4 regions of the Paenibacillus sp. FSL H7-0735 genome follow, and region 4 is predicted to be linked to each of the others. Evidence: riboswitches for the same ligand, from Rfam matches in the RefSeq annotation. Region 4 holds a riboswitch; each other region holds the start of a gene.
What was found. Region 4 has a riboswitch for cobalamin ahead of NSS82_RS02655 (anaerobic ribonucleoside triphosphate reductase). Riboswitches for the same ligand answer to the same signal wherever they lie in the genome.

Region 1 (8,042 bases), 340 kb from region 4:
ATTACAACAGGAGTTCCTCAGGTATGTGTGAATTTCGGTACGCCTGAGCAGAAGGCTCTTGAAGAAGTTACAGCGGCAGAAATGTTGGTATATGCGGAGCAGGGTCATTTTCCTGCTGGCAGTATGCAGCCTAAAATTGAAGCAAGTCTTAGCTTTTTGAAAAAAGAGGGACGTAGAGTTATCATTACTAATCCGGAAAATATGAAAGCTGCGATGAGCCAACAGGCTGGCACACATATTGTAAATTAATAAGATCTAATTTATCTCATCATTTCATGGAGACCGCCACTGATCTAAATCAGGGCGGTTTTTTGACATATTCATGAATTGTTATCTAACTGTTGCTTTCAGATGGCCATATTCTGGTGAATAAAAGGAAGATAAGAGGTAAAACTATGTCCACTATAGAGAAAAAAATACATTAAAATGCGGGGGTAAAAGATGAGATCGAATAAAGGAACAACACAACGTTTTACCAGGGCTACAATTCTTTGTTGTATTTGTGCATGTACGGTATTGTTAAGTGGATGCACTAAAGCAGCGGATGAGACTCAAGTGGCTACTCCAACGGCTCAAGTAGAAACCACAGCACCTTCTGCAGAAGCTACTACACCTGCGCCTACGAATAACGCAACAGAACAACCCATGACATCTGCGTCACCCGGTTCAAATACTGGGGAACTTCCAGAGGGAGTGAGCATTCAGAGAGTTATCAAGGATGTTTCGTTAAAAGATAGCTATCATAAAAAGGTTGAACTGTTAAGCGACGGTGGCAAGCGGGTTACCATTACAGATCAGAATCAAAAGATTGTTTTGCAGCAGATTGAATATGACGGAAGGATCACTGCGGTTAAGGATAAACAGATTACCGTTCAAGTGGAGGGCGGTAAAGAGCAAACCTTAACGATTCCTGATCATATAGTCATTGAAGATGAAGACAAGCTCGGATTAAATAATGGCGTTGAAATCGAGTGGACGGTAAATGCAGACGGACAAATCGAAAGCGTGGAACTGGACGATTAAAATTTACCGAGGTGACTGGATGAAATTTCTAATCGTACTTGGTAGTATTATTGTTCCCATTGTCATGCTGATGTTACAAGGTAAATCGATAAAGTGGCGTATGGTATTCAATGTTGCTTCGGTCTTAAGTGCGATTATCTTTGGAAATATTTCCGCTTTGGCGATTTACGAAATATTAAGGGATCATGCTGTATTTATGACCTCGATCCATGCGATATTTTTAAATCCAATGTTTCTTATTACCGGAGCCTATCTTGGCGTTTATTTAATTTATCGGTTGATGATAATTTCGTATGACGAGGTTAATATGTGATGGGTACAATACAAATAGGGGTGTTCCCGCGTAGGGACACCCCTATTTGTGTTGTTAACAGGACGGATGCTTAAGAGGACTTTCCTACAACGTTTGCTCCGCTCTTCGTGATCTTGTAGGTGATGATATCCCCATTCCAGAAGTGGAATTTTAGGATAACCTCGCCGTCTTTAACATCTTTAAAGAACGCGGGAAGCAGCTTGATTTCTTTAGTGTTATAAGAAGGTGAGAAGGTATTGCCGAATTCCTTAAATGGAGTCCAGTCCTGCGGACCTGCATTGCCACCAGCGGTATATACAGCTTCCATTGTGGCAAGCTGGTTACCATTAAAGGTGGTCGGAATGGCAAAGGATTCAGTCGTGCCTTTTGCATCGCTTAATTTAGCTGTGTCATACACAATCACCTTAAGTCTCCACGCAACACCCTTGTTGAATTTCAGAGTCAGCACGGCATTTTCACCGTATTTTTGGGAAGCTGTGAGCTTTTTGAGTTGGCTGGCTTTGAGGATGAGCTCCTCACCATTTAATGTGTAATCTTTACCTTTGGTCAGATATTTTCCGTTGGCACTAATGGTGGTTAGCTTATTGCCGTTCAGGTTTAGCTTAACCTTGGTATCTTTGATTTGTGCACCTTTTTTTAGGTAGACCAAATCGCTTTCGGTGCTGGAGGAACGCTCCTTCAGACCAGACATTAATACATTGTGGAGTTCAGGATCAGACCACTTATAAGTTTTACGGTTGAAATGCTGCCCGTTATCCCAGAGCATGGAAGTCATTTTCTTTTCTTTCAAATAATAAGTCAGATACTCGAAGAATTTAAGCTTCTCGCCCTGTTCAATCACACCTGTGTCTTTATCGAAACCTAATAAACCAAATTCGCCGACGATGACAGGGATGCCTTTAGCTACAAATGTATTGTAAACGTTATCAAAAGTTTGAGTGATATCGTTTTTTGTATCTTTTTCAAATGTGGTGTAGCCGGCAATGTTCACACTAAAAGGCCAGAAGCCATAGAAGTGAACGGTCGCAATAATATTCGGATCGTTTAGAGCCGTAATCGTCTTATAGAGATGATCCATTCTTGTTTGTGTAGGTGAAGACTCTAATGAAGGCAATACAAGTGGGCGGAGGTTGTTTTTCCCACCGGATTTCCGCACGATCTGATAGAAGGAGTTATTGAGTTCAGTAAGCATTTGCTCCATTTTTGCTTCGTCTGTGCTTCCACCATCGGTGAACCGAGGCTCATTTATGCTCTCGAACATCAGCTTATCTGATTTGTCCTTAAAGCGATCGGCAATTTGAGTCCAGGCTGCATTATAACGCGCCAGCGTTTCATCGTGTTTTTCTTCCATATGGCTTACCCATAGCCAGGAATCATGATGGACATTAATCATGACATAAAGCTTGGCGTCCAGTGCCCAGCCGACAACTTCTTCCACACGGTCGAGGTAGGCTTTTTCTAGGGTATAGTCTGGTGCCGCACCCATGTGAGTATCCCAGGTCACAGGAATCCGAATACTTTTATAGCCTTGAGCGGCGATCTTTTTAATAAGTTCTTGGGTCACACGAGGATTGCCCCAGGAGGTTTCGTCCTCACCTGTAGCATCTAAAGTATTACCGAGGTTCCATCCGGGCTGCATTTCGTCTACATAGGATTGGATCTTACTCTTTGGCGCTGCCTTAGCTTGTTGCTCATCCTTAGTTGCAGCTGCAGCCATGGATGAGAACAGAGAGAGCAGAAGAGCGGTGACAAGTGTCAATGATAAGAAGGATTTCTGGATTCGCGTAGTCATTGAATTCTCCTTTGTGAGATAAATTTAGGATGCTTGGACCTGGCTTTGACGCTGTACTTGGTGGTTAGATGAACACGAACACCTCCACTGTTATTTTTGTAAACGCTTTCTGAATATACCCTAACATAGAATTCACTCAGCGAGTACCTTACTAATTTGTGGCAAATTCATATAAGAATTAGTGATTTAAATTAATTTTCCCCACAGTTGGATAAAGAAATTATTTAAATATCCCTACTCGTAGAAATTGGTTATTCAATAGGATTATCTCTAGCTGCCCGTTATACAAAAAAGAAATATAACATGACAAAAGCATATATATTAGATATGATGAAGCATGAAAATTTAAAATTAGAAATAGGTGCCAACTATGAATGTTGCGGAAGTACAATCATAGATTGGTTAAATGGAAAGCGGGTGTGAATCCCGCGCGGTCCCGCCGCTGTGAAAGAGGAGTCCTTGCAAAATGCCACTGGGAAACTGGGAAGGCAGTAAGGGTGATGATACTTGAGCCAGAATATCTGCCTTTTTCTGTTACACCATCAAACTCTACGATCGATAGAGAGGTGCTTGAATAGTGTTTGCCAGCTAGTATTGTGGTTCACTATCTTAACCTCTTGACGTTTATGTTGAGTGGTTTTTTTGTGGTTATAAGAAAGTTTATTCTGTTTTTTTATCATAGGTATGAAGGGAAGGGTTATGGAAAAATGAAGAAAAATAAGTTTTTAGCGTGGTTACTCATTGTAGCTGTATTTATCACGACATTCTCTACAAGTGTTATCCCGGCTCAAGCAAATGGAGCAAGCTCTACTCTTAAAGGGTACGTAACTGTAGCCGTAGAGAAATTCACCGTAGGCCAAGGGTATATTAAGGAACCTATTAAAGTTCCGATTTATGAAGGCGATAATGGCGCATCTTTAATAACACGTGCGCTAGGAGATGGGAATTATAGATATTTAGGAAATATAGATAGTGGTTTTTATTTATCAGAAGTTAAAGATAGTGGCAGAAGCGAAGTCAATATTCCACAATATATTTTAGATATGATTTCAGCTGATGGGAATACAGTCGGCACTAAAGCAGACCCAGAGTGGTTAAGTCAGTTTGACTATACTTCCATGTCGGGTTGGATGTATGCAGTAAATAATGTGTTTCCTCCGTTTGGGATGACCGATTATAAGCCTCAAGACGGTGATATCATTCGAACTCAGTTCACCACTTATGGCTATGGTTCTGATCTTGGTGGCTGGGGAGAAATCCCAGTTCAACTTGCCAATAAGGATGCTTTAACTGCGGAAATCGCCGAGATTAACAGTGACCCTAATAAAGAAACTATTTTGGACAGACCAGTAGTACAATCGGCAGTTTATCAAGCCTATTCCGTGCTCGAAAATATGGCAAGCTCTCAAATAAGTGTAGATCATGCACTTGTAGGGCTTAACCATGCATTAGACATAGAACCCCCTGTTATTACAGTAAGTGGCATACAAGATAAACAGGAAGTATCCAATAAAGAAATAAGCTTCAAAGTAGCTGTCACAGACAATGTATATAGTGACATCATTCCAGAAGTGAAGCTGAATGGTGTTACTTTATCACCTGCGAATGGGGAGTACAAAGCTTCTCTGAATTCAGGCAGTAATGCAATTACTGTAACGGCTCTTGACGGAGCTGGAAACAAAACAAATGTAACTTATCAAGTTACTTACAAACTGGAAACTACAGTTGCCGTCAAACAACAGTTAGATAAAAGCCTTGCCTATATTCTAAACACTGTAAAGAATCCGTCGTTTGGTACAGGTAGTGGAGAATGGTCGATCCTTTCTCTGGCACGGGCGAACTATACAGTACCTAACGGTTATTACGATCTTTATTACAACAATGTAGCGACGAAAATAGCATCGATCATTAAAGAGGATGGAAAACTCGACGCCAATAAAAGCACAGAGAATTCCAGAGCGATTCTAGGGCTTACCTCTATCGGAAAAGATATCACAAATGTTGCGGGATATGATCTGAGAAAAGCACTCGCTGATTATCAATATATCCAAAAGCAAGGCAATAATGGTCCGATTTTTGCTCTGATTGCGCTAGATAGCCATAACTATGAGATCCCTGTAGTTGAAGGAATTACAGAACAGACCACAAGAGAAAAACTAGTTCAGTATATTTTAGATAAAGAGGTTAAAAAAGGTACAGCAGAAGCTGGTGGCTGGGCATTAGGCGTAACCAAAGCAGATGTCGATATGACTGCGATGGCGATGCAAGCTCTTGCACCTTATTATGCATCCCGTGATGATGTAAAAACTGCCGTGGATCGGGCCATCCAATGGCTGTCCGATAACCAAAACAATCAAGGCGGATTTACAAGCTGGGGAAGCACTAGCAGCGAGAGTATCTCGCAGGTAATTGTAGCCTTAACTGGTGTAGGTGTAGATCCGCACACGGACGCTAGATTTGTTAAAAGTGGAAATTCGCTTATTGATGCATTACTTAGCTTTGCTGCACCTGAGGGTGGATTTAAGCATATCCTCACAGGCAAAGTGGACAATATGGCAACGGACCAAGGTACGTATGCACTTGTGTCTTATGATCGTCTGATCAATCATAGCAACCGTCTCTTTGATATGAATGATGTGAAAGTGGAACAACCAGAAGAACCGGGGCCTGGGCAACCAGAGGGTCCGAAAGAACTTCCGTTACCTTCTGGGGAGAACCCGAAAGTTGAAATCCCAAATGACGCTAATGATTATATCGTTCCGATCAGCACTGGAGATAGCAACAAAGAAATCACAGTAGCTATTCCGGAGGGAAATCAATCGAAGGTTAGTGTCAATTTACCAAGTAACAGCGACCTTCCTCAGATAGAGGCCATAAAAGGTAACGTATCTGTAGTCATTCCTAAGGGTGCAAAAGTTACAAGTGGGGATGCCTCTGCAATTGAACTGATTTCAGCTTTAACCGGTGGAGAATCTGCACTAAAAGATAGTGTGAATCAGATTATTCCCGGGGACAAGAAGCTTGATAATATTCTTCAAACATTTTCCATGGGTGGTAGTGCAAGAGTAGAATTCAGTCAATTTATTACGTTAACCTTTAAGGACCTTAAAGGAAAAGATGCAGCTTATATTCAAAATGGCACTCCTCATGCCATTCAAAAATTTGCAAGTGATGACTTAGGTTTTGCAAGCGGTAAGTCTGAGTATGCCTATGATAGTGGAAATGATTTAATTGTAAAAACCAATCACTTCACTGACTACATTGCTTATGCTTCCAGTGCAGTACAAACACCTGGCGGCGACGGTGGTAACGGTAATGGCGAAGGTAATGGTAGCGGAAATGGTGAAGGAAATGGCGGCAACAATGGTGGCGGAACCACTCCATCGAAACCATATGTAATCCTGTCCGTGGATAAGCTTACGATTAATAAGGGATATGTTGTTCCATCTGTACAGGTAGAGCTACAATCTGGTGACACAGTGTGGTCTGTACTAAAAAGAGTGCTGGATAGCCGCGGTATCGACTATAGAGATTCCTGGAACAGTGACTTTGGAAGTGTATATGTTGAATCCATAGCTGGTGATGGGGAATTTGACCATGGCAGCGGCAGTGGATGGATGTATAATGTGAATGGGAAATATCCTAATTATGGTGCATCTTCATATGACCTAAGTGCCGGGGACAGAATTCAGTGGCGTTATACTACGAATTTGGGTGTGGATCTAAATGCACCGATACCAACGATGAGCCCAACCCCAACGCCTAAGCCTGGTGCTACTCCGGCTCCTGGTGGGGGAGCTAATCCGGAAGGCAGTGGTGATCCAAATGTGAGTCCATCTCCAACAGTGACTCCTAAGGATCCTACCCAGAATACGAATGATATTAAACAACTGTATACAGATGCTGATAAGATTTCTTCCTGGGCCTATTCAGCGATTGAAACAGCTACAGTAAAAGGATATATCCAAGGTAACAATGGTCAGGTGAATCCGAAGGCTTATATCACAAGAGCGGAGTTCACTAAGATTCTCGTTTCTGCATTAGAACTTGATATTAAGAGTGATAAAGGCATTACCTATAAGGATGTCGCTCTAGGCGATTGGTTCTATCCATATGTGAATGCTGCGCATAAGGCAGGTCTAATCACAGGCTTTAATAATGAATTTAAGCCAAATGACAAGATTACTCGTGAGCAGATGGCCGCAATTATCGTCAGAGCATTGGCCATCCCGGCGATGAAGCCTGGAACAGCGATTAAAGATATCAACACAGTATCGGCATGGGCCAAAGCAGATGTAGAGACCGTTGTTGCGACTGGTTTGATGTTAGGTGATGATAATCAATTTAAGCCTAAAGAGCTAGTAACCAGAGAAATGGCGGCTGTTGTAGCTACTAGAACCCATGATTATAAGAGTGGGAACAAAGTGGTTAGTCCAACTATTCAGAATTCAGCAGTTAGTTCTTATATTCAGAACACAGCTGCCTTTTTGCAAAAAACAGTAACAAACCCGGTCATCTCCTCGGTTGGCGGGGATTGGACAGTCTTCGGACTGGCACGTTCTGGTGTGAAGGTTCCAGATAGTTATTACACTAAGTACTATGCAAATGTAGAAGCGACTCTTAAAGAAAAATCAGGGAAGCTGCATAGCGTAAAATATACGGAATATGATAGAGTTATTTTGGCATTAACTTCAATCAACAAAAATATTGATAAAGTGGCGGGTTATAACCTACTGGAACCGCTCGCGGATTTTGATACTGTAATTAAGCAAGGTATTAATGGACCTGTGTTTGCTCTCATTGCACTGGACAGTAATCATTACGACATTCCAGTGGTTAAGGATGTAAAGACGCAGACGACTAGAGAGATGCTCATTGATTATATTTTGGGCAGAGAGATCAGCGGCGGTGGAT
Region 2 (8,042 bases), 4.6 Mb from region 4:
TCGAAAAAGAGTTTTTCCAGCTATACAAATAGATGAGCAGATTACCGTAACTACGGATGAAAAATGGCTCACTTTTGTCCTTACGCAGCTGATTACGAACGCTATACGTTATACGACTGAAGAGGGCAAACATGTTTTTTTCCAAGGGATGGTCACGGAAGATAAGCAGACTGTGCTTGAGATCCGGGATGAAGGAGTGGGCATACCAGCAGGAGATCTGCCGCGCGTGTTCGATGCATATTTTACCGGGGTGAATGGACGAACCTTCCAGGAATCTACGGGGATGGGTTTATATCTCGTGAAGCAGATCTGCGGCAAGCTTGGACATGAGGTGAGTATCCGTTCCGAAGAAGGAAGCGGGACCACCGTGCGGATTGTATTTAGGGAGCAGCATATAACAAACCTTACAAATGTGTAAGGGCATTGTAAGTTTCAGAAATAGCAGCCCATGTGTACACTTTGTATAATGAAGGCAATCCAGTCGAAAGAAGGAGAGGTAACACTTGCCCATTCTAGATGTTCATAATTTATCAAAAATATATGAGGGGAAAGTGTCCACTCAGGCGCTGAATCATATCCGATTTTCTGTAGAAAAGGGGGAGTTCGTTGGCATAATGGGCCCATCAGGGAGTGGGAAAACAACGCTGCTCAACACGATTGCCACCATCGACCAACCGACCTCCGGTCAGATTCTGATCAACGGCCGAGATCCTAATCTGCTTAGCAGAAAAGAAAAGGCACTTTTTCGCCGTCATGAGCTAGGCTTCGTCTTTCAGCATTTTAATCTACTGGATACGCTCACTGTAGAGGAGAACATCGTATTACCTTTAACGCTTGCAGGTGCCCGTGTCCCAGAGATGGAGAGCAGGCTGAAAGAGGTCACTACCTTGCTTGGCATCGAACATTTGCTGAAGAAGCGCACGTATGAGGTCTCAGGCGGACAAATGCAGCGGGCGGCTATCGCCCGGGCGATGATTCATCGTCCAGCGTTAATTTTGGCGGATGAGCCCACAGGCAATCTGGATTCCAAAGCCTCAGGGGAAGTCATGAATATGTTGACAGAGGTGAATAAGGAAGAAGGAGCTACGGTGCTGATGGTCACGCATGATGCAGTGGCTGCGAGCTTTTGCAACCGGGTCATCTTTATTAAAGACGGACGTTTCTATAGTGAAATGTACAAGGGCAGTAATAGAGGCGCTTTCTTCCAAAGTATTATTGATATGTTGTCTCTGCTTGGGGGAACCAGCCATGACCTTTCGGCAATTCGCTTATAGGAATGTAACACGTAATAAACGCAAATATGCCGCTTATTTTGTCGTCAGTGCTTTTTCGGTGATGATCTTTTTCGTGTGCGCTTTGTTTATTTACCATCCGGATATTTCAAAGAGCTTAATTTATAGTACGGCGGCTCATACGATGATGGTGGCAGAGGCAATTATTTATGTCTTTTGTTCTTTGTTCGTGCTCGTATCCGTTGGATCCTTCCTGCAGTCGCGGAAGATGGAGTTCGGAATTTTATTGATGCATGGAATGACGAAGAGACAGCTAAACACCATGGTTTTTCTGGAAAATATGATGATCGGCACCTCTGCCATCCTGACGGGTACCCTTCTCGGGTTACTTCTGGGCAAATTATTCCTGATGATCGGATCCACTTTTTTGGGAATTCCCCTGTTAACCTTTCATCTCCCATGGCAGGCACTTGTGCTTACGATCTGCAGCTTCGTGTTATTGTTTTTTCTGATATCGCTTTGCACCTTTGTTTTTATCGGCAATGAGTCACTGATGCGTCTGTTTCAGGGAGAACGTAAGGCAGAAGAAGAACCCAAAGTATCGTTTATATTGTCATTTATCTCTGCTGTACTGCTGATCAGTGGTTATTATATGGCGGCTACTGCAAAAGCTGCTTCCGTAGAGAAAGTCATGTTTCCGGTCGTTGCGATTACGGTTATCGGGACGTATCTCTTTTATACCCAGCTAAGTATTTGTGTGGTTAAGCTGCTTAAGGACATTCGGCGCTTGTATTGGCATCGTACGAATATCATCACTTTATCGGGCTTGTCCTACCGCTGGAAAGAGAATGGCCGAATGTTTTTTATGGTGACGATTGTATCCGCAGTCTCCTTCACTTCAGTAGGGGTATTTGCATCGATACATACACTTTCCAGAGAGCTGAAATTGGATTATCCTGCAGCAGTGGGTTATGTAGCTAAAGGAAATCAGGCGGATGAACCCTTTGATCAGCATCTGAACGAAATTAAGAAAGAGCTCAAGACGCACGGACTCCCTTATGAAGCGCTTAGTATCCCGATTAAATATGCTGAGGTCGAAGCTCAGACTGGACCCGATCGCACTTTACGCCTTCCCTTGATTGCTTTTAGTGATTATAATCTCGCCCTGCAGCGTGCAGGTTTCACAACGGCTGAGCGTGCTCTGGTGGGCAACGAAGGTCTGGTGATGATTGGTTCACAGCGGGATCGCAGTTTAACAGAAGGCAGAGTAAAAGTGGTCTATTCCTTGCAGCAAGGACTTGCCATTAAAGAAATAGGTTATACCGCGCAAGTCCCCATTGCTGAATATTTATTGCCGGAGCTGGATGGTAGAGATGGCGGGGATTTTAGTGGTGTCGTGATCAGTGATGAGCTCTACAGCGCTATTGATCCCGTGCAGACGGATCTTTATACAGGTTTTTATGTAGAGGATTTTCCACAGACGGTAGGTATCGCAGATGATCTTGCCCATAAAGGCAAACAGTCCTATGAAAGTGATTCTCCGTATGCGATTGTGATCAGCGGCACGCTGTTTGAACTTCAGAAAACATTGTATAACACAATGCTTTTTGCTTCATTGCTGGTGGGTACTGTCTTTTTTATCGCGGCAGGCAGCTTTCTTTACTTCCGGTTATATACCGATCTTGATCATGATCGCAATCAATATTCCACTTTGTCCAAGATGGGGCTTACGGATAAAGAACTCAATCGAATAGTCACAATTCAGCTCGCTCTATTGTTTTTTGTGCCGGTCGGAATAGCTATTTTACACAGTGTGTTTGCCTTTATTGCGCTTCAACGGTTGTTCTACTTATCTATCGCAACGGAGACAGGCGCGGTGTTACTCGGATATTTGGCTGTTCAAGGACTATACTTCTTTTTTATTCGCAGCCGCTATTTACGCAACCTGAAGAAGAACTTGATATGAGAAATGGGGGTAACAAGAATGCAAGCATGGATTACAGACTTTATGGAGCAGTTTGGTTACTTCGGTATTTTTCTGATGCTGGCCTTTGAAAATATATTTCCACCAATTCCTTCAGAAGTGATCCTGCCCTTTGGAGGGTTTATGACCACTACGACGAGCTTAACTATACCTGGTGTAATCATTACTGCCACGGCAGGATCACTACTGGGTGCAGTAATTCTCTATTATATTGGCCGATTATTGGATGTGAGCCGGTTAGAGAAACTGGTTGAACGCTGGGGGGGCCTAATTCGCGTCACTAAAAAAGATATCCACAAGGCTGACGCCTGGTTTGATAAATATGGCTATTGGACTGTATTGTTTTGTCGGATGGTTCCGCTGGTCCGCAGTCTGATTTCGATTCCGGCGGGAATGTCAGGTATGAAATTTGGAGTATTTATGATCTTCACAACGATTGGCACATTGGGATGGAATTTGCTGCTTGTGCTTATTGGCGCGGCTTTGGGCGAATCCTGGGAGGACATTGCCATGTACATGGATGTCTACTCCAATGTGGTCTATGTACTAATTGCTGGCGGATTAGTTATTCTTGGGTTTCTGTACTTCCGCAAACGCAGCCGGAGAATGAACATTGAGGGCTAAGCGGGTGGAGGACTGATAATAGAAATGACTATTAAAAAGGAGGGAAACACATGGAGCTATTAACGATTATTAAAGCCATTATTTTGGGGCTTGTTGAAGGTTTAACCGAATTTGCTCCAGTATCCTCCACGGGTCATATGATTATTGTTGATGATATGTGGCTGAAATCACAGGAGTTATTTGGACAATATACGGCAAATACCTTCAAAATAGTTATTCAACTGGGTTCTATATTAGCGGTTGTTGTGATTTTTAGAAATCGATTCATTGATCTGTTGGGCTTAAGGCGTTTCAGCCGTAAGCAGTTGGACCCTGTAACAGAGAAGCTACCGCAGTTAGAGCAGGGCGGGCACCTCAAGCTGACACAGGTTCTGGTAGGGTTAGTGCCTGCAGGTGTGTTAGGTGTTCTGTTTAATGATTATATTGATGAGCATTTATTCTCTACCTCAACGGTGTTAATTGGTCTAGTGATCGGGGCTATATTAATGATTATTGCGGATCTGTTTGGGCCGAAGAAGATCAGAACTGAGAGTGTAGATCAGATTACATACAAACAGGCACTTGGTGTAGGTCTTGTACAGTGTTTTTCGTTATGGCCTGGATTTTCACGCTCGGGCTCGACGATTTCTGGTGGCGTAATCCTCGGGATGAGCCATCGTGCCGCTGCTGATTTTACGTTTATTATGGCAGTACCCATCATGGCAGGTGCCAGTCTGTTGTCACTGATGAAGAACTGGCAATATTTCACCATGGACGCGCTGCCGTTTTTTATTGCAGGCTTTATTAGTGCCTTCCTATTTGCGCTGTTATCGATGCGTTTCTTCTTAAAACTGATCAATCGTATCAAGCTCTTACCGTTTGCTATATACCGTATAATTCTTGCTGCTGTAGTATATTTCGTATTTTTCTAAGTCCGTTATAAGGAATCGATATAACAGAAGCCCCAGTAATCTATTGCAGATTGCTGGGGCTTTCACGTATGATGACATCAGATTAAGACACTCAAATGATGAATGATATCGGAGACAGGTGCTGACCGGAAAATAGTAATTCGGTAGGCTTAATAGGGAAATTCGGTTCGAAGCCGATGCGGTCCCGCCACTGTAACGGAAGAATCTCGAGCAACAGAGGTCACTGGCAATTTACTACTGCTGGGAAGACTGCTCAAGATGTTGACGCCGCTAGCCAGGAGACCTGCCTGTTTCAACAGCACTGCTTCACCTACGGAAGATAGGGAGGTGTTAGACGTTAACCATGGGTATATCATGGGCGTCTTTCCCTTTGACTTTTTTAGGGAAGGGCGCTCTTTTTTATAGGAAAGCAAGTAGTTTTGGAGTTTGAAATAAGAGATTGAAGAGGGAGTGTATCGAAATGACGAATAAGGTAAAAGTAAGCAATCTTGGATATCCGAGAATCGGAAAGAACCGCGAATGGAAAAAGGCACTGGAGGCATTCTGGCAGGGGAAAATAAATGAGGAGCAATTCCGCTCCGAAATGGCAGCAATCCAGCTGCAGCATTTGAAGACCCAGCAAGAAGCAGGAATTGAGCTTATTCCGGTAAATGATTTTACATTTTATGATCATGTGTTGGATGCGGCTGTTATGTTTGGAATCGTACCTCCACGGTATGCGTATGATGGCGGCGACATCGGGCTTGATCTTTATTTTGCAATGGCCCGTGGTAATGCTGAGGCTACTGCCTGCGAGATGACCAAATGGTTCAATACGAACTATCACTATATCGTTCCAGAGATCGGCACACAAACACCACGCCTGACTGAAAACAAACCTCTAGCGGCTTATCGTTTTGCTAAATCGCAGGCAGGGATTGAAGGTAAACCGGTACTTTTAGGTCTGTATACCTTCCTTAAGCTGTCCAAAGGTTACGCAGCGGCAGATATCGCCAAGATTGCTGCACGTTTTGTTCCAGTCTATGTTCAACTGCTACAGGAACTGAAGCAAGAAGGGGTAAGCTGGGTACAAATCGATGAGCCAGCGATTGTTACAGGCATAAGTAAAGAAGAATTAACACTGCTTAACTCGATATACACAGACATTGCCGGCTCCGTGCCGGGCTTGAATATTATTTTACAGACGTATTTTGAAGCTGCTGAGCCGCTGGAGGCACTGCTAGAGCTGCCTGTTCAAGGCTTGGGTCTTGACTTTGTGCACGATGGTGGAACGAATCTGGCTTCCATCGAACGTCTTGGCTGGCCGAAGGACAAATGGCTGGGTGCCGGAATTATTGATGGACGGAACATTTGGCGTTCCGATTTAGACGCTAAGCTGCAACTGGTAGAAAAGCTCAGCGTTCATGTACCGCTTGATCGTCTTATTCTTCAGCCTTCTTGCAGTCTGCTGCATGTCCCAGTCACCGTTCAAGGTGAAGTGAAGCTGAAGGCGACAGTTAAGAATGCGTTAGCCTTTGCCGATGAGAAGCTTAAAGAGCTTAGTCTGCTCGGAGCAGCCGTCGCAGATAAAGGAGAAGCTTCTCAAGCAGCGCTGGCCGCTAGTCGTGAAGCAATTGCAGCGTTCCGCGCACTACCTGAGCGTGGCCGTAAGGATGTGGCGGAGCAAGTGCTTGCACTTGCAGCTCTACCAGACCAACGCAGTCTGCCTTTTGCTGAGCGCTTAAAGGTGCAGCAAGAGAAATGGCAGCTTCCACTTCTGCCAACCACTACAATTGGTAGCTTTCCGCAGACAGTCGAAGTGCGCCAGGCGAGATTGAAATGGCGTAAAGGGGTCTGGAATCAGGAGCGTTATGATGGATTTGTTCGTGAGCAGATCGCGGATGCAATTACCTTCCAAGAAAAGCTAGGTCTGGATGTTCTGGTCCACGGCGAGTTCGAGCGTACAGATATGGTGGAGTTTTTCGGAGAAAAGCTGGATGGATACTTGTTTACTAGTAATGGCTGGGTTCAATCCTACGGTTCCCGTTGCGTTAAGCCGCCGGTGATCTACGCGGATATTGCATTTATACAGCCTATGACTGTTAAAGAAAGCGTCTATGCACAATCGTTGACGAAGCTTCCGGTTAAAGGAATGTTGACGGGCCCTGTTACTATCCTCAATTGGTCATTTGTACGTGATGATCTCAGCCGGGAAGAGGTAGCCAATCAAATTGCTCTTGCCCTTCGCCATGAAGTAAAAGCGTTGGAAGATGCAGGCATCGAAATGATTCAAGTGGATGAGCCGGCTATTCGTGAAGGACTTCCGCTAAAGGCAGAAGACCGTGAGCATTACCTGAACTGGGCAGTGAAGTCGTTCCGTGTTGCCACGAACCATGTGAAGGCTACGACACAAATTCATACGCATATGTGCTATAGCGAATTTAATGACATGATCGATTCAATATCGGCTATGGATGCTGATGTAATCTCCATTGAGACTTCACGTAGCCATGGTGAGCTGATTATCAGCTTTGAGGAGCAGGCCTATGATAAAGGAATCGGTCTTGGAGTGTACGACATCCATAGCCCGCGGGTTCCAGCTGTCGAAGAAATGACTGCGAATATCGATCGTGCGCTGCGGGTGCTTGACCCTGAACAGTTCTGGATTAATCCGGATTGCGGTCTGAAAACGCGTGGCTGGCAGGAGACAGAGGATGCACTACGTAACATGGTAAGAGCTGCTGCTATTGCGAGGGAAAAGACAGGGGTTATTGCTTCTAAATAGACTTAAATAAATTAGAGCCAGGGTAATTTACCCTGGCTTTTTAGTTCAATTATTTTTTTGTAATCAGCTACTTGATAATAATTCTCAATCTTGTTAGAATGAAAAAGAAAAAGAAGGAACCGTGGAGGGTCCCTTTAGGCATTTACTTATTTACTTTCGAAAGTTTTGCAATCTGTTTCTTCTGCGCGTTTTGGTTCTTGAGAGCTGTGGAAAGCTACGAAGATCGATTCAGCGCTGCATTTGTTCTCTTCTGCCCAGTGGGTGCAGGAGTTAACTTCACAAACTACGTCTTTTGCCATGAGGGTTCACCTCCCCTTTTAGTAATTGACAGTATCATTCAAAGAACGGCTCTGTTCAGCAAGGTGGAGCTTGTCTCAGCAAAGCCGTGTCACGCCCTCATTCATTATGAATAGAGGGTATTTGGATTTTTTTACTAGGTTAGACGTGGTAATTGTACCAAATAATGAGTTTGTAAGCAAATGAGTTCTTTAACTTTCAGGACCCCTCCCACATAAAAAATATGTCCA
Region 3 (8,042 bases), 500 kb from region 4:
TATTGTTAATGCTCTCTGTCTGTTCATCAAAACCCGCGGCAATCTCTCCAGAAGATACAGCGATCATTTGTGAAGCCAATGAGGTCTGCTCAGCACTAGCGCTCATCTCTTCCGATGAAGCTGACAGCAGTTCTGCACTCTCTGCAATCCCTTGCATCATCTTCCGCAAGCCCTGCAGCATATTGTTAAATGAACTGTTAATTTGGCCGATCTCATCCTTGGCGGTGTACGTTGCTACCACGGTCAAATCTCCATCTTCTGCCCGCTTCATTAGTCCTTGCAGTTCTTTAAGGGGTTTTGTTATCAGTCGAATAATTGCAATACTAATTACGAAACAAATCACCCAGGCGAACGTAATCATTATGGTATTGTTTACCCGCATGCTTTTAGCGGTTGCCATGGAATCTGAATTGTGTTCATCAGCATCTTTAAGCAACGAATCACTAATTCCTTTAAGTAGGTTGATCATTTTTTCACGGGATTCGTTAAATTCGCCTGAAAATACTTTATAGGCCTCTTGATTATGATTACTATCAGCAATCTTTATAATGTTATCCCGCTGTGCACGATAATCTGGCAAAAAGGACTCATACTCTTTGATTTTACTTACAATAGCAGGATCATTATACTGAATCGCTTTCACCTTGTTCATAAGTTCATTATTATCCTGAACCTTCACTTGGATACTCTCAGAAAGTTCTTTGTTTTTGCTGGCATCAACGCTAATCAAACGCTCCAAAAGATAGGATTCAATAGCCCGATTATTCGTACGCATCTGCCCCACGTAAGAAACAGGCAATAAATTTTCATTATATGTCTCATTTGTCTTTTCGGCCATTCGGGTCATCGTGATGATGCCTATGCCCCCTACAACATTCACCATGATTACAGCGAATACCAAAAGCAGCCCTATTTTGTATTTCACTTTCAAATTTTTCATCTACACTCCGCCTTCGCATTATCTTATGATCTATCTATTTTTATCGGTCGGAAGGGCTAAGAGTTTGATGATTTTTTGAATATTGTGTCGAATAAAAGTATATATTGTCATAAAACGACTTTCCTCCAAATATAAAAAGGGCGGGCACCCGATCCGTTAGTTACTCCGAATCCATGTACCCGCCTAATCAATCCTCTTCCTTATTCTCCAGAGGTATAGTACCAATATAAAGTATCACCGTTCTGCAAAATATAGCTGTCTGCACTTATGCTTGGATCAGCATCCCGGTTCGTTTTATACTTCCATCCGCTGCTTGGGCCTCCGTCAAATTCAGCCAACCCGTCAATAGACTTCACGTAGATGCTTCCAGCGTTGCCGGATGATACTACCTTAGTGCCTAATTGACTGACTAGTAAGCTATAAGCCGTTTCGCCCTCTTTTAGAGCTACTGTTGTACTGGCTAGGATGGTTCCCTTCCGGCTATCTCCAATTACTGAAAGGGTAGCGGTAGCTTTAGCTGGAGCAATAACAGACGATCCAACAGTCAGAGACTGAGTATAACGCGCTACGCTCGGTACGCTGTCTTTAACATAACCGGTAACAGTCATTGTATAGCTATTTGCCGGGAGACCCCCCTCAACAACAGCTACACCTTGTTCATTCGTGATTACCTTCTTATCACCAATCGAAACCTGCACACCTGCAGCTGGTGAGGTAACCGGATCAGAAGTGAAGCTGTCCTGATTCCACACCCACTTTTTCTGGGAAACCTTTACGGTAAAAGCTTCATTAGCTTTTGGCTGCGTTGGGGAAAGCGCCACAGAATCTATAACCTGTGTATTTTCTCCTGCATAATAGACAAGCACACGATCGGATTCCTGTAGTTCGAACGCATCCATACCCACACTTGGATATATCCACTCCCCGCCGCGTGATACTACGAAGCTCCACCATCCGTCGTAAGTACCTTGCGAAACTCCATGGATACCTGATACAAAGTTGCCATAAGACGATTTGGTGATATCTACTTTAAAATCATCGGTAGACCCTAGTTGCTGCAACGCTTCAAGAGCATTGGAGGCTTTTAAAGTCCCTTCACTAATCAATCCTTCCGGGCCTTCAACGGTAAGAGAAGCTGTTACATTCTTAGAAGTTACCTTTATAGCTTTTGTATATTTAGCAACCGTTGGCGCTTTACCTTCGCGGTAGCCAGTTACAGACAGTGTATAGTCACCTGCGGGCACATTTCCTGAGAATACGGCCTCACCTTTAGCATTCGTCGTTACCGTGTGAGCTCCAATTTGGACCTGAACACCCGCAGCTTTTGCCGTTACAGGAGAGGAAGTATTCGTAGCAGCGTCCCATTTCCACGTCTTACTAGTTACAGTGACAGTAAAAGAATCGCCCTCTTTAAGATTTTGTTTGGAAAGGGTAACGGAATCCACAAGTTTAGTGTCATCTCCGGCATAATAAACCAGTACCTGATCTGAATCTTTAAGTACAAAATCACTCATGCCTACATCGGGATTAATCCATTTTCCGTCACGTGATACAACATACATCCATCCGTCATAACCACCAAAGCTTCCAGCAGCAATACTTCCGATGCCAGTCACATAACTGCCCGAAGGATTCGTGATCGGCAAGTTCGTTTGAAGCGCCAGCTTCTCTAACGCTCCAAGTGCGTTGCCAGCATAGGCGTACCCTTGTGCCAACGTGGCCCGTGGTCCCTCAATCGTTACAGGAGCGTAGATGAGTGAGCTCTGAACGGAGGATTTGGAAAAATCGTATAGCTTACTGTTGCTTCCTTTATACAGCAAATTATACGCAACCAGCGCCTGAAGTCCTTGCTCTGTCGCCAGAACATTACTGCTTCCACCACGGCTATGGGTGAAGCTACCATCAGCTAGACGATAGCTAAGCAGGTTCTCCATTAGATCCACTTTGTTTTTGGTGTATTCTAATCCACTAGGATCAACTCCGAAGGATGTGAGTCCAAGGATTGCTTGTGCGCTACTTTCAGCACTGTCACCGTAACCCCCATGGCTATCTTGAGCTGCAGATAACCAAGCTACGGCTTGTAGCCCTGCTAAGTAGGCTTCGGGATTATTTTTATGTGCCGCCAGAGCCGTCAAGGTTATCGCTGTCATATCAGGCTCACTTGCGCCTGAAGTTAATGCAAAGCCCCCATCCGGATTCTGTTTGGAGAGAATCTCCGTAAGGAGCTTATCCGCCGTCCATTTCGCGTCACTTGGGATATTATATTTACCAGAATCCAGCGCAAGTAAAGCATATACCGGATTATTTAGCGTCTGTTCACTGAGCTTGCTGTTATTATAAATTTTCTCAATCAGATTATAGCCAGGAGTCGTTCCGTTACCAGCAAAGCTAGTAGGATCTGCACCAATCGCTCTCACTGCGAGCACGATTCGAGCATAATCGGTTACATTGGCGAAATTGCCAGCTGCATCCTTTACTTTTTTCTCAAGCTCTGAATGGTAACTGGCTGGCAGCTTATATCCTGCTTGCGCTAATCCAATAGCTTGCCAATCCGATTGCACGCCACCTTTCAAGAGATATTCTGCAGCCGCATAAGTCGCATCCGCAACATTAATCCGCTCCGCAGCAGTTGCTTCCAGACCGGAGCCAGCGCTCGCTTCTGCAAATATTTGTCCTGCCGGAGCAAGAGATGTTCCTAGAATTGAAATGACCATGAATAAGGCCAGCCCAAGTGCTACAAACTTGGAAGACATGATTTTCTTCATTGTTTAACCTCTTTCTGTATAAGAATGGGTACTGCTGGGAATAAGACGCATAACATAAAGACCGCCCCTTTGGAGGGCGGTCAGGGAAGATTACAAATCGAGGCTGAGGCGCTTGCTTCCTGCCAACAGTCCATCTGTATATGTTCCACATTCTTACCCCACGAAGAATAGAAACGCTCACGAAAAAGGCAGGTCTCCTGGCTGATGCTTCATCGCTGTTCTTCACCTTCCCACCCTACCTTCGGGGCAGTGGCTTATAGAAGAAAAACTCCGCACATACAGTGGCGGGACCGCGCCGGACTCTTGCACCGGACTTCCCTTTTAAGCAGACGACTAGATTGATAGAGTCTGCACCTTTTCCAGTATGTAGTATCTTATTTTGACATCCATAATCATATCTATTAATACATAGCATGTCTATAGAAAAGCTTAGTATGGGCAGCAAAAAAATGAACAGCAATACACCACCTGCCGGTAGGTATTGCTGTTCAGAAAGCTTGTTATTCGGCTGTTCCTTCCGGACTTGCAGTTGAGGAGGGTTCAGCACTTGAATCAGAAGCTGGTGGAATATTAGGGTCGGGATCTACGATCAATGTAAATCTTCCGGCCTTGATCATACTTTTCTCTAGAATTGTCGCTCCAGGCTCCAATGTAACCTCAACCTGATAGGATGGTTGTTCACCTTCAGTCACAGCTGTTGCGGAAGGCAACCCAGTGCTGTCCTCAGTATCAGAGGAAGGCGTAGGAGACGGAGAAGCATCAGCTACTGCGTTAGGAGCATCTGCACCTTCTGCTGTTCCTCCAGTAGTGCCAGCGGCATCTGAATCGTCAGCGGCGTTTCCCTCATCCGTCCCATCCGTTGACGGCACTGGACAAGTGCCATTCGTAGCAGCGACCTTAAAGCTTTTATCTATCTCTGTAGACGAAGACATTAAACTAATCTCAGTCGGTTGAAACTGCACACAGTCATCTGCACTTGCGAAGGTGAACACCAATATGCTGCTCCCCTTATCTCCTTCGTCGCTCTGATCCTTCAAGTATACTGAAGCCGGAGGCAGCTCATTACCTGCACTCTGAACAGGGGTCGGCTCAGGGCTTGTCCCCGGCAGAGCAGTCTTCGTATCATCCGGGCGTAGCATACTGAATACGATAATTGCAATAATCACCAGAATACCCGTAATGGAGCCGGAGATTAAGAGTCGAAATCGGCTGCGGCTGATCCAGCGCGCCAGCGGGGAAGCCAGTTGGGAGCGGGCTTCATTGTACACATTTTGCAGAGCAGGCCGAGCTGCCGCGACATAGTTCTTTCGGAATTCCCGATTCTTGAACGCTTCACGATCACTGCTCAGGAAATACTTCAGAATCGCTTTGCGGTAACCCGGTTGCAGCTTTTTATTCGAAACCGTAAATAAAGGATTGCCTTGCGACCAAGCAAAAAACCGATAGATGATTTCTTTGTCGGAACCGGCTTTACGCTTTAGCAGCTCCAGAAGCGCATCGTAATCCAGCGGACCACCTTCACGCTGAGTTGTATAGTAGAAGGCTAGCGGAAGCCGTTCAAAGGGTTCCAGAACACGCGCCTCTTTTAGCAAACGACGACCCAGTAGCTGCACATCGTCTAGTTCCTGCGGAGACAATCCTGCAAAAATCTCCTCATTCGGCTTCTCTTCACCAAACCAGCGGTAAGCGGCGCGCAGCGCATTCTCTTTCTGCTTGCTAATCCTATCCAGTGGCGGCTGCCAATCGACAACATTACCATACCGTAAAAAAACTACCTCCAGAAGCTCCTCCTGCGTCATATCGGAAAGCGATAAGCGGTTCAGTAAGAATCTATCTGCTGAAGCAGCAAGATCCTGCATTAGGGAGAGTGCCTTAGGAGCAACTCCTGTTCCTTTGCGGCGATCTTTTTCTGCCTTATCTACAATTTCATGAATTTCCGCTACAGAAGCCACCGGATCATGTTCCAGCTGGAGCTTTTCAAGCAAATAATCCTTCACAGCATTTTGAGCAAAGGACTGCTCTAACGCCACTGGCAGGAACCGCCCCCAATGGAGTACAAAGCTCAGTATATCCGCAGATCTGGACGCCGCAGCTAGTCTTGATTCCATATAAGGCTCAAGTAGCTGCTTACGGAAATATGTTTCAGACATCACGCGCTGGAAGTAGGCTCCACTTAACTCATCATTACTCTCAATGATCCCGTAAGCGGCACTCAAGATATCCTTGCGGTCCGCTTCCACACTATGAAGCATCCCATTGATGAAATAATCCACGATTCTGACCCTGTAATTGTGATCCTTAAGTACAAAATACTCCTTAAAGCATTCCATAATCGCCGGATCTGGCACATTCCTTTGCCGAATCAGATCAAATTCCCGGTCGAACCGTTCTAAGAAAATATCGTTCAAGCGGATTCTAGAATGAATTGCACCGTCTGGTTTAAGGTAAGAGAGCAAACCACTTAGCACCGCACTCTTATTCTCCGTATATAAATGCTCGTTCCCTTGCTCAATCTCATAAAATATAGCCAGCTCATTATAGAAAGCAAGGGATAGCTTATGCTCAGGACTCTCTCCACGCAGAATCTGATCGGCGAAGCTTACAAAGTCGTTAATATCTCCTGGATTCAGCAGTAACAGCTTCCACACCAAATCAGCATAAGGCTGGCGGGACTCACCAAAATCGACATTTCCCATCCGTCCGGAAGCCAAATCGAAGGTATAATCCTTCTCAATACTGCGATCACCGGGACGCAGCGAACCTTTTTCCACAAAGCTAAGATGTATATATTTACGGCTTTGCGGTTCATTCGCATACGTAATCACGCCTAATCTACGGCGGAATTCATACGGCAGCACGCTATACAGAATTTCTGTAAGCTCCACCGCCCGCGCGGACAACTCCGTGATAGGTACGTTTAGAGCCACGTAGATTTTTTTCTTACCTGCTACAGAGAGCATCACAGCTTGCAATAACGCCTTGAATATCCCTTCATCAATCCCTAACAAGCGTAAGCCTGCGATTGGGTCAGGGCTGCGGTCTGTGCGAACAACTGGAATAGAGGGCAGCTCCGGCAAAGTTCCACCAAGCTCTCCAGTATAACTCTCTGCAAAATCAGCATGCAGCCAGTCCCCATAGCTCTGGACAATTTCTTCGGAACGTGAAGCAGGAACTACATAGTTATGTGCAAAAAAGGCGCTTCGTTGGCCTGTGAAATCGGCCGCTTGATAACGACTAAGCCCAATAACTGTATCCCCGTTCTCGGCATGAAATAGGTGCAGCGCACCAGGATATGCAGCCCCATCCTTCTCCCCACGCGCGGTCAACTCCGCAGGAGCATCGTAGAGGCAGAAGGGATGAAGGATTTTTTTCACAAAATTATTGTCTAGACTATCTGATTTCGCTACCGTATCGAAGCCTTCTGTGGAACGAAACACTCCGCGACGTTCGCGGGTATACATCTGTTGGGCGATTGTTGACCCTGAGAAACCATTCACGGGCCGTCGCTCCCCTCAATATACTTCAGCTTATGCAGCAGCCAAATAAAAGGCTCGTCTACACGAATCGGGCTTACTACACCCTCAATCTTTTGATTCACAGGATTGCTGCCCAACGCAGATACTGCAAAATAACCCGTATTCGCGAAATAAACATCCATCGTATCTTTAAAGGGTCTGTCCACCTTACCAATAAATCTGCGAATTTCCCCGTCGATGTTATGGAACTCGTCCATGTTTAATGTTTTGCGATGAACATAGTTATTGAACACATTGCTGTTGGACTTGATATAATCGCCATCCTCATCCTTCAGCGAATGCAGCATATCACTTTTTGCAAGCACAACCGCTGTTGGAATGTCTGTCTTACTCTTTTCCTGATAGGCAATAAAATCACCAAACATCGTCAGCACCACATCGCGCGGCTCGTCATATTGTGAGACCCATTCTCCGGGACGGTCACCGATGTTAATATGAATCTTTTCACGGATAGAACGGATTTGCAGCGGATCGACCATAAACAGAATACCCGCAGAGTTCTTGATATGCTGACCATGAAGTCCAAGATAATCCTGATCCACCATCCCCTCACCTGCTACATCAAAGAATACAAGTGTCAGTGGCGGTTTATTTTCATCCTTAAAGACAAATTGAAAGATAAAAGGCTCCTGCATTTTTTCCTTCTGTGTAGAAGCCAGCAGATCCCCGCGCTCAAAAAGCGGTTCTTCATACAATGTACGGAACTTACGGCTAATCTCTGCATTAAGCGGCATACAAGCGGCATCAAAATGACCTGCTGTAGTATGCTGCAACGTGTGGATCAGCGAGGTCATATACACC
Region 4 (8,042 bases):
AGCTACAACAGATCTAAGGGATGTTCGTGCAGAAATGAGAAGACGGGGAATCAAGGTGTATGAGCAAAACAGACTTAATACGGGAATTGAAGCCAAGTATATATGTCGTGGCTATCACGAACGAATGCTGCTGTTGAATGACATTGTTGCGGCTCAGGCTGCCATCCATATGCGCAGATACCTAGGGCTGGATATTTCCTCTTTTAAGAGTTACGAAGAACAGTTTCAAATTAAATAAAGCTGTATAGAAGCCGCTCTACTCCCCCCCCATCAATTAGTGAACAAAAAAATAGGCCTTACCATGGGAGTTGGCAAGACCTGAGAGAGATATACCACAAAACACTGGGGGGTGTTTGGTGTCTTCAATATATACCTCGAACCTGAAAAAAAGCTGATAGGCACATAAAAATTACATTAAAAATATCATTCGCCGTTCAGAAGTGATTAGAGTGCTCCCACAAGCTTAGCCGACCTTTAGCTGGAATTGGATGGCTTAATGGATGAACCCCTTCAAGCTTCCAAGCAAACCGTCCTTCGCTATAGTCGCCAAAATCATATTCGTTCCCATTGATCCATTCCCTTAAATCCACCTCTGGAGTAACCACATAACATCCCGCGAGCTGACCTGTAGCAATAATAGCTCCTGTCGGCAAATTATTTGCTGTATAGCCATGTTTCGCCAATACTGATTTGTACGGTTCCTGTTCACAAATCTTTTTGTCAATCCTCATTCCGGCATGAATGCCTAACTCGCCGCGGTAGGCTGTTCTCCATGAACGAGTTTCAAACTCTTTTTCACCAAGAGCAATTAAGGTCGCCCAAGGCTGCCGTATTGTTATACACCGCATGATATCTATCCCCTTTGTTTATGTTGGACGCTTGTCACGAATACCACGGGCCTCGATCTCGCGTTGTGTAATCTTGCTCGCCTTGATCTGATAAATAATCCCAACCGTTTGGTCGATACTCATTTCCATCAATGATCGCCTCTAAACTAAGAACATTCATTTTTATTATATACAAACAAAAGTTCTAAATATCAATATTATTGACATTCACCTGTAACTCCCCACAATTTAAACAAATAAAACAATTAAAATTGATAAAGGAGAATATAGTTTGTATACTAATCAAGTAGTTAGTGTGCAAACTATTTAAAGAGGGGAATTAATTTATGGACAACCCAGGACAGTTATTAATAAGAGTAAGTCTTGAAATGAAAAAAAGCTTAACAAAAAAACTTTTACTTTATAATGTAACAGCTCCTCAATGGGCAGTATTAAAAGATATATCTATTCATTTAGAAGGAACAACTCCAGCTATGATTGCAGAGCGAACTTACTCGGATCGCCCTACAATAACGGGTATACTCGAGCGACTTAAAGCAAAAGGACTTCTGGACATTAGAGATAATCCAAATGATAAACGATCAAATCTTGTATTCATTACAGATTCGGGAATGATAATTAAGAGTCAAATAGAAGTTCTTAGTGACGAAATCATGGATAACGCACTTAAAAATATTTCTGAACAAGAAATGTCCACGTTTATGAACGTGCTTAAAACGATCTATTTAAATATTAGTTAGGGAAGTGAGACTTATGATTCTAATCACAGGGGCAACCGGTAATGTAGGACGTGAAGTGGTTAACGAACTAAGGAAAAGTGAAACACCTTTTAAAATTGCCTCCCATCGAAAAGACAGTGAGTATGTTTATTTTGATTTTGAAAATGCTGATTCTTTTCGTCCAGCGTTAACAGGAGTGAAAAAATTATTTTTACTGCGCCCTCCTCATATAGCTGACGCAAAAAAATATTTCCAACCCCTCATAGATATCGCAAAGGAAGTCGGAGTTGAACACATTGTGTTTCTATCTCTATTGGGCGTAGAGAAAAACCCAATTGTTCCACACCATAAAATTGAAAAAATCATTAAAAAATCAGGAATTCCATATACTTTTTTACGCCCAAGTTTCTTCATGCAAAACTTAATTTCTCAACATGGGGAAGAGCTTCGTAAAGAAAAGGAGATCTATGTACCCGCAGGAAAAGGCAAGACTAGCTTTATCGATGTTCGTGATATCGGTACTGTAACAGCTAGAATCCTAACTGAGAATGGTCATGAAAATAAAGGTTACTCGTTAACGGGAACTGAAGCGCTAGATTACTATGAAGTAGCTGAAATTTTATCTGAAGAGCTAGGAGAAACAATCAAATATGTTAATCCATCAGTTCTTCAGTTTAGAGATAAAATGTTAACAAAAGGAATTCAAAAAGAATTTGTGACTGTTATGATTGGAATTTACTTCACTGCAAAAATTGGATTAGCCAAAAAAATCACGCCCGATTTACAAATATTACTTGGTAAAAGACCCATTACATTCAAAGAATTTGCACATGACTATAAGTACGAATTAGTTTAATCATGGTGGTTTTTTGGCTAAACCATCAGGAAGCATTTCAGGATACATTGTTACTGCCGCGTGCGAGGGGAATCAATAAAGGTCGTCATAATGGATATGCTGCTGTTTATTCTTATATTGGTAATGTACAAAATGCTATGCCTGTGCAACCGATTTTAAACTAATGTCGTAACCACTAGAGGGGAAGGTCCATGATTCAAAAACCACGTACTACTATTAAATGGACTCTTATTTTTGTTTTTTTGTTATTAGTCACCGCCTGTAGTAAGAATGATGAAGTTTTGAAAGGAATTGTACATACAATAGATGTAGAAAATAAAAGAATTTTAGTAATTTCCGAATTAAAAGAAGAAGACTTGAACAAGGAATACAAGGAGGTTCTCGAATCTAATGAGTACTCTCAAGCCATTTGGGTAAATAAAGTTGCACCTTCTAAATATAAAAAAAGCGATGAGATTAAAGTATTTTTTGAAGTAAGTGATGATTCATTCCCTGCACAAGTTACCGCCAAAAAAATCACCAAAATCAAGAATTGAGCAAAAAGAATAGAATCTACTATAAAGAAGCGGCGTCTCCAAAAGGGGCGGCGCTTCTTTGTGTAGATTTAAGGAGAAATCCATATTTATAAATGCACTCTGTGCAAAAAAGTGACCCCACCACTTTCGGCAGGGTCTAGATCTATTTTATAAGGGGGTTATGTGATTACTATAATCCTCTTAGCTTAAATAAGTATGAAGCCCGTCTAAAGATTTGCTGAAATATTATTATTTTTATCGAAACCGATCAAATATAGTAACGTATCAATCTTAATTTTCAAATTACTACATATACAAAATGGAGGTGTGTATAAAGATGAAAATATTCAGTCTATTGCTTGTAGCATTGTCTTCCATTGGAGTAGTTGCCACATTCGGATTTTCAACATTCAGCTTAATCACAGGAATTATAGGAGGGCTTATTGCAGCATTTGCAATTTCAGGCTACTTGCAGTCTGTCAGACGTGATTACCCCAATGAGAGCTATGAGAATAAACAAGTTAAGTATCAATCGAACTATAATACTTGGTAAGCAAAAGCCCCACCTTAAACTGGTGGGGTTTTTCATATTCCCAAACACTTGTAAAATCACTTTGTGATATTAATGGTAGAAGAAACAAACGAGGGATAATGGCTAGCTGTAGAAGTGCTTTCACCGAAAATTCATTCCTTAGTTCATAGACTACTTGAGCTTTGTCTTGTTTGGTGATTTCCCCTTGTTTTGAACCTCTAGTTTAATCTGTGCAGGATATGATGTATAGCCCTTTTTAAAAGCTTCTTTCCCATGATGTTCATATTGACTAATCCAATTACTGTATGACAATTAAATAGAAGAGAGCTGCTAAAACAAACCGGTATAGAGCAAACCACTCCAATCGAAGTCGCTTAATCAGTTTGATGAACGTCACTACTGCAATCATTGCCACAAGAAAGGATGTCGCAAAGCCAATTAACATTAGAAGTAAATCGTCAGAACTCAGCAAATCACGACTATCGTACAAATCCAACAAGCTTGCACCAAACATAACTGGCACGGAAATAAGGAATGTAAAATCTGCGGCGGCTTTTTGGCTAGTGCCAAGCAACAGGCCACCTGAAATTGTCGAACCTGATCTCGAAAATCCCGGCCATAACGCCAAGCATTGGAACAGACCAATTCCGAAAGCCTGTTTATAATTAATCCCATCGATAGTATCAGCGGTTTCAGTCCGCCTATTCCGCGCTGCAATGATCATCAACACCCCACCAACAACTAGACCGATCAAAACAGGGGTTGGACCAAATAATTGGCTTTTTATTGTGTCCTTGAAGAGAAGATATAGGATTAATGCTGGTAACATAGCCAAAATCATATGAATGACATTTAATCCTTTGCTTTTGGAAAAATCCATTCTAATCATATTAACCCCAATTTCCAAATACCTTTTCCAATAAAGAATTAGAACTGCCATCACTGCACCCAACTGAATAACAATTTTAAAAGTTATTGCAGCATCTCCCTCAAAGCTAAGCAAATCGCCTGCTAAAATAAGGTGTCCAGTAGATGATACTGGTAAAAATTCAGTTAAGCCCTCTATTATGCCAAGTATTATTGCTTTAATTACGTCAGTCATCAGTGGATTGTCCCCTTTCGGAAATAAAATCATTTAATTTCCAGTATAAGGGAGACACGTAAACTTCCCCATCGATTAACCTAACAATATTCAATTCAGAATGACATAATTGTCACATTGCTCATTATTTCAGTCTTAAGGGGGCTTTGGTTTGCAAAACACAAAATATTAAGTATAATGTTACTGTCGAAACGCTAAGGCGTCTGTACAGGATGGCTACCTGGCACTGATGATGGCAGGCCAAGCGCTTTATAAAGTTTTCTTTATGTGTATTTATACTTTAGGAGCGTGGTTATCTATGAAAATTAATATTACCGCACATTTTAACATTAATATTACTTTATCTCTTCATCTGTTAGCCGTAGCCAGTCTTGCTTTTGAACTCAGTTCACTGACGAGCTCGTGAAATTCGAGCGAAAAGTATCTGTACTAAGACACCTTGTGGTGTCTTTTTTATTTTTATAGTAATTACCATCTAACCAATCTGCCCCCGCAAGAAAAAAGCAGCTTATGCTGCTCCTCCTCCACCATCCTTCATTCTGATTGCTGTCAGCTTGCGACACGCCTTCCATCTGCTCGACAGTGACCACTAGTCATACCGTTTTCATTAGCGATTTCGCCATGTCTTATCTTTTAGAAGAATGTTAGAAGCCAGGGGATTTAATGAAAAATGACGCGGTCCCGAACCCTCGGAAATCCGCGCCACATATGGTTTTTTGGGATGCTGGTGAAGGGAATTGAACCCCCGGCCTACGCATTACGAGTGCGTTGCTCTACCCCTGAGCTACACCAGCTTAAAGCTGATTTTTCTGTCAAACAAAAAATATTATACAACTTTCAGCCAGAAACGCAAGCCTATTTCTCCCTGTTTTCCGCCCTCCTAAACTGCTAATCCACCTGTAGCTTACGCTCCACAGACTCTAACTTTCCACGGCTAGTGGAGGGTTTATCGCGGCGGTCGTCTATTTTAAGTGAGGTAGAGACACGTTCTGCACCTGCGGCAAAAGGAGACTCATGCAAAGCTTCTACCGCGGCAAAAATGCGTTGCAGAGGCCCTTCGATGATCGTCCCCATGGACGTAAGTTCATATGTAATCCCTTCTACTGTCTTCAGCACCCGCTGCATATCCGCAACATAGCTGCTAAGACTGGTACTGCCTGTTCCAATTGGAATAACTGTAACTTCAGCAATAGGCATGAGAATACCTCCTCGAAATTTTATAGTACCTATCTTCTTCCATTGTAACAATTCCACCGCTCTGTCACAAACTAAGCAAGATTATCCTCCCTTATCTCTTCTATTTCTTCTGATTACTCCAAAATATGACTTTGGGCTAAGAGTATTTTCTCATGCGCAAATTCTAGGGTCATCTGCACTATATTTATGGACTCTTTGTGGCATCTTTTCGGACAATTTATGAATCATTTCGCATCTCCCTGTGGATCAATTGTGGATTACTTATGGACAGCCTGTGGATCATTTGTGGAGTACTTTTAAAGAACCCGCTCCCCGCGCGGGTTTTCTAAAAAACTGTTTACAAACACAACATCTTGGGTTATTTTTATCTAACGACAACAAAATATAGTGGAGACAGGCGCTTTGATCCTTAACCGGATTTAGAGCTTAATAGGGAAGCGCGGTGAGAATCCGCTGCGGTCCCGCCACTGTAACCGGATGGCCTTCTTAAGCTTCTGGGAAGCTTGAGAATCCACATCTCCCGGCAGATGCCACTGAGGGTTAGGAACACCCTTGGGAAGGCGCCGAGAGATCCCACGGAAGCCAGGAGACCTACCTGTTTCGACGACACCAACTATTGATGCCTGCGAGGAACAGGGATGGTGTCCGCATGCGGTCATCTACGTAGAGACCTCTGCAAATATCCGTGTGGATATTTACATAACGCATCGGGCATTTTCTGCCATCCTCGGGTAGGGGATGCTTTTTTTATGTAATCAGAACAAATATACGACTGCTTATGGCAGTCCAACTTCCTATGGATATATGGATTTGATGATAGATGTTTTTCTTTTATACTGAGAGGAGAGCTGTACAATGACGTTGTTGGAGAGACAATTTAATGGAGTAGAAAATGCACGGGAAGTTCTTTTAGAAGAGCTCATTGATTTAGGCCGGGATATTATCGACAGTCGGGATATGGACCTATTGCGCGAGAATGCCAATTTGAATGGAGAGAGTTTCTCCGGTAAAATGAGCAAGTTCGGCAGTGAATATTCAAAATGGTACGCCCGCAATTTTACGATGCCGCCGCAGCTAGTGCAGGCTATTGATGACAATGTCGTCTATGTGCATGATCTGGATCAATACGCGATTGGAACGACGAACTGTATTTTTATCCCGTTTGATAAACTTCTCCGTGAAGGTTTCAATACCGGCAACGGCAGCGTTCGTCCTCCGAACTCAATAATGACTGCTATGTCTCTGGTAGCGATTATTTTCCAATCCCAGCAAAATGCTCAATATGGTGGTGTATCCGCCAATAAACTCGACTATGATCTGGCACCTTATGTAACCAAATCCTTCGCCAAGCTGTTCCGCAAGGGTCTGGATTATTTTGAAGAAGGACAAGCTGATGAATCTTTGGGCGAGATTACGATGAGCCGGACCGATCTGGCGGAGTTATATCCAAGAGCGTTCCGTTTTGCACTAAAGGAAACCGAAATCGAAACCCTGCAAGCGGCTGAAAGTATGGTACATAATCTGAATACCATGTCCAGCCGATCCGGTGGACAAATACCGTTTACCAGCATCAACTACGGTACTTGTACTTCACCAGAAGGTCAGCTTGTGATCAGTTCTCTGCTAACAGCAACTATGAACGGACTTGGCAGCGGAGAAACACCAGTGTTCCCGATTCAAATCTTCAAATGCAAGCAAGGAATCAATCAACAACAAGGCGATCCTAACTATGAACTGTTCCTAAAAGCGGCTGAATGTTCTGCGCGCAGACTATATCCAAACTTCGCTAATCTGGACGCTCCGCTCAACTTGCAGTATTATGATCCAAGTGATCCTGATACGGAGTTCGCTACAATGGGCTGCCGAACCCGAGTGCTCGGTGACCGTTTTGGTCGTAATCATTGCTCTGGAAAGGGCAACCTTTCCTTTAATACACTGAATCTGGTTCGGCTAGGTCTGGCACACGGCACAGTAACAGGCAGACGTACCATCGCAGACGAAGCTGGCTTCTATGAAGATCTAAATCATTATATGGATATTGCGCTGGAAGGACTTCTTCATCGGTTCCACATTCAAACCGCACAAAAAGCTAAAGCTTCCGATTTCATGATGCGAGAAGGCGTCTGGGAAGGCGGCGAGCATCTTGCACCTGATGACACTGTAGGCGATCTGCTAAAGCATGGCAGTCTGTCTCTTGGCTTCATCGGTATGGCGGAATGTATGAAAGCTATGTACGGCAAACACCATGGCGAGGATATGGAAGTTCATGCCAA

Region 1: linked by a shared signal. The riboswitch ahead of NSS82_RS04130 (S-layer homology domain-containing protein) and the one ahead of NSS82_RS02655 (anaerobic ribonucleoside triphosphate reductase) in region 4 are both predicted to bind cobalamin.
Region 2: linked by a shared signal. The riboswitch ahead of metE (5-methyltetrahydropteroyltriglutamate--homocysteine S-methyltransferase) and the one ahead of NSS82_RS02655 (anaerobic ribonucleoside triphosphate reductase) in region 4 are both predicted to bind cobalamin.
Region 3: linked by a shared signal. The riboswitch ahead of NSS82_RS04795 (DUF4430 domain-containing protein) and the one ahead of NSS82_RS02655 (anaerobic ribonucleoside triphosphate reductase) in region 4 are both predicted to bind cobalamin.

The regions. Positions count from the first base shown of each region.
Region 1 is NZ_JBBOZH010000001.1:930,637-938,678, forward strand. It holds gene arcC (carbamate kinase) at 1-249, shown strand, start outside; gene NSS82_RS04115 (hypothetical protein) at 442-1,023, shown strand; gene NSS82_RS04120 (hypothetical protein) at 1,043-1,336, shown strand; gene NSS82_RS04125 (cellulase family glycosylhydrolase) at 1,407-3,128, opposite strand; cobalamin riboswitch at 3,471-3,671, shown strand; gene NSS82_RS04130 (S-layer homology domain-containing protein) at 3,836-8,042, shown strand, end outside.
Region 2 is NZ_JBBOZH010000001.1:5,221,928-5,229,969, reverse strand. It holds gene NSS82_RS23835 (sensor histidine kinase) at 1-418, shown strand, start outside; gene NSS82_RS23830 (ABC transporter ATP-binding protein) at 504-1,274, shown strand; gene NSS82_RS23825 (FtsX-like permease family protein) at 1,249-3,198, shown strand; gene NSS82_RS23820 (DedA family protein) at 3,217-3,840, shown strand; gene NSS82_RS23815 (undecaprenyl-diphosphate phosphatase) at 3,891-4,751, shown strand; cobalamin riboswitch at 4,851-5,056, shown strand; gene metE (5-methyltetrahydropteroyltriglutamate--homocysteine S-methyltransferase) at 5,212-7,515, shown strand; gene NSS82_RS23805 (DUF1540 domain-containing protein) at 7,662-7,814, opposite strand.
Region 3 is NZ_JBBOZH010000001.1:1,098,227-1,106,268, reverse strand. It holds gene NSS82_RS04800 (methyl-accepting chemotaxis protein) at 1-940, opposite strand, end outside; gene NSS82_RS04795 (DUF4430 domain-containing protein) at 1,141-3,705, opposite strand; cobalamin riboswitch at 3,876-4,078, opposite strand; gene NSS82_RS04790 (GAP1-N2 domain-containing protein) at 4,206-7,202, opposite strand; gene NSS82_RS04785 (hypothetical protein) at 7,199-8,042, opposite strand, start outside.
Region 4 is NZ_JBBOZH010000001.1:595,377-603,418, reverse strand. It holds gene NSS82_RS02700 (hypothetical protein) at 1-238, shown strand, start outside; gene NSS82_RS02695 (ASCH domain-containing protein) at 435-848, opposite strand; gene NSS82_RS02690 (MarR family winged helix-turn-helix transcriptional regulator) at 1,175-1,588, shown strand; gene NSS82_RS02685 (SDR family oxidoreductase) at 1,602-2,423, shown strand; gene NSS82_RS02680 (DUF3221 domain-containing protein) at 2,615-2,959, shown strand; gene NSS82_RS02675 (hypothetical protein) at 3,276-3,491, shown strand; gene NSS82_RS02670 (undecaprenyl-diphosphate phosphatase) at 3,769-4,572, opposite strand; tRNA gene NSS82_RS02665 (tRNA-Thr) at 5,295-5,366, opposite strand; gene NSS82_RS02660 (MTH1187 family thiamine-binding protein) at 5,461-5,769, opposite strand; cobalamin riboswitch at 6,148-6,382, shown strand; gene NSS82_RS02655 (anaerobic ribonucleoside triphosphate reductase) at 6,625-8,042, shown strand, end outside.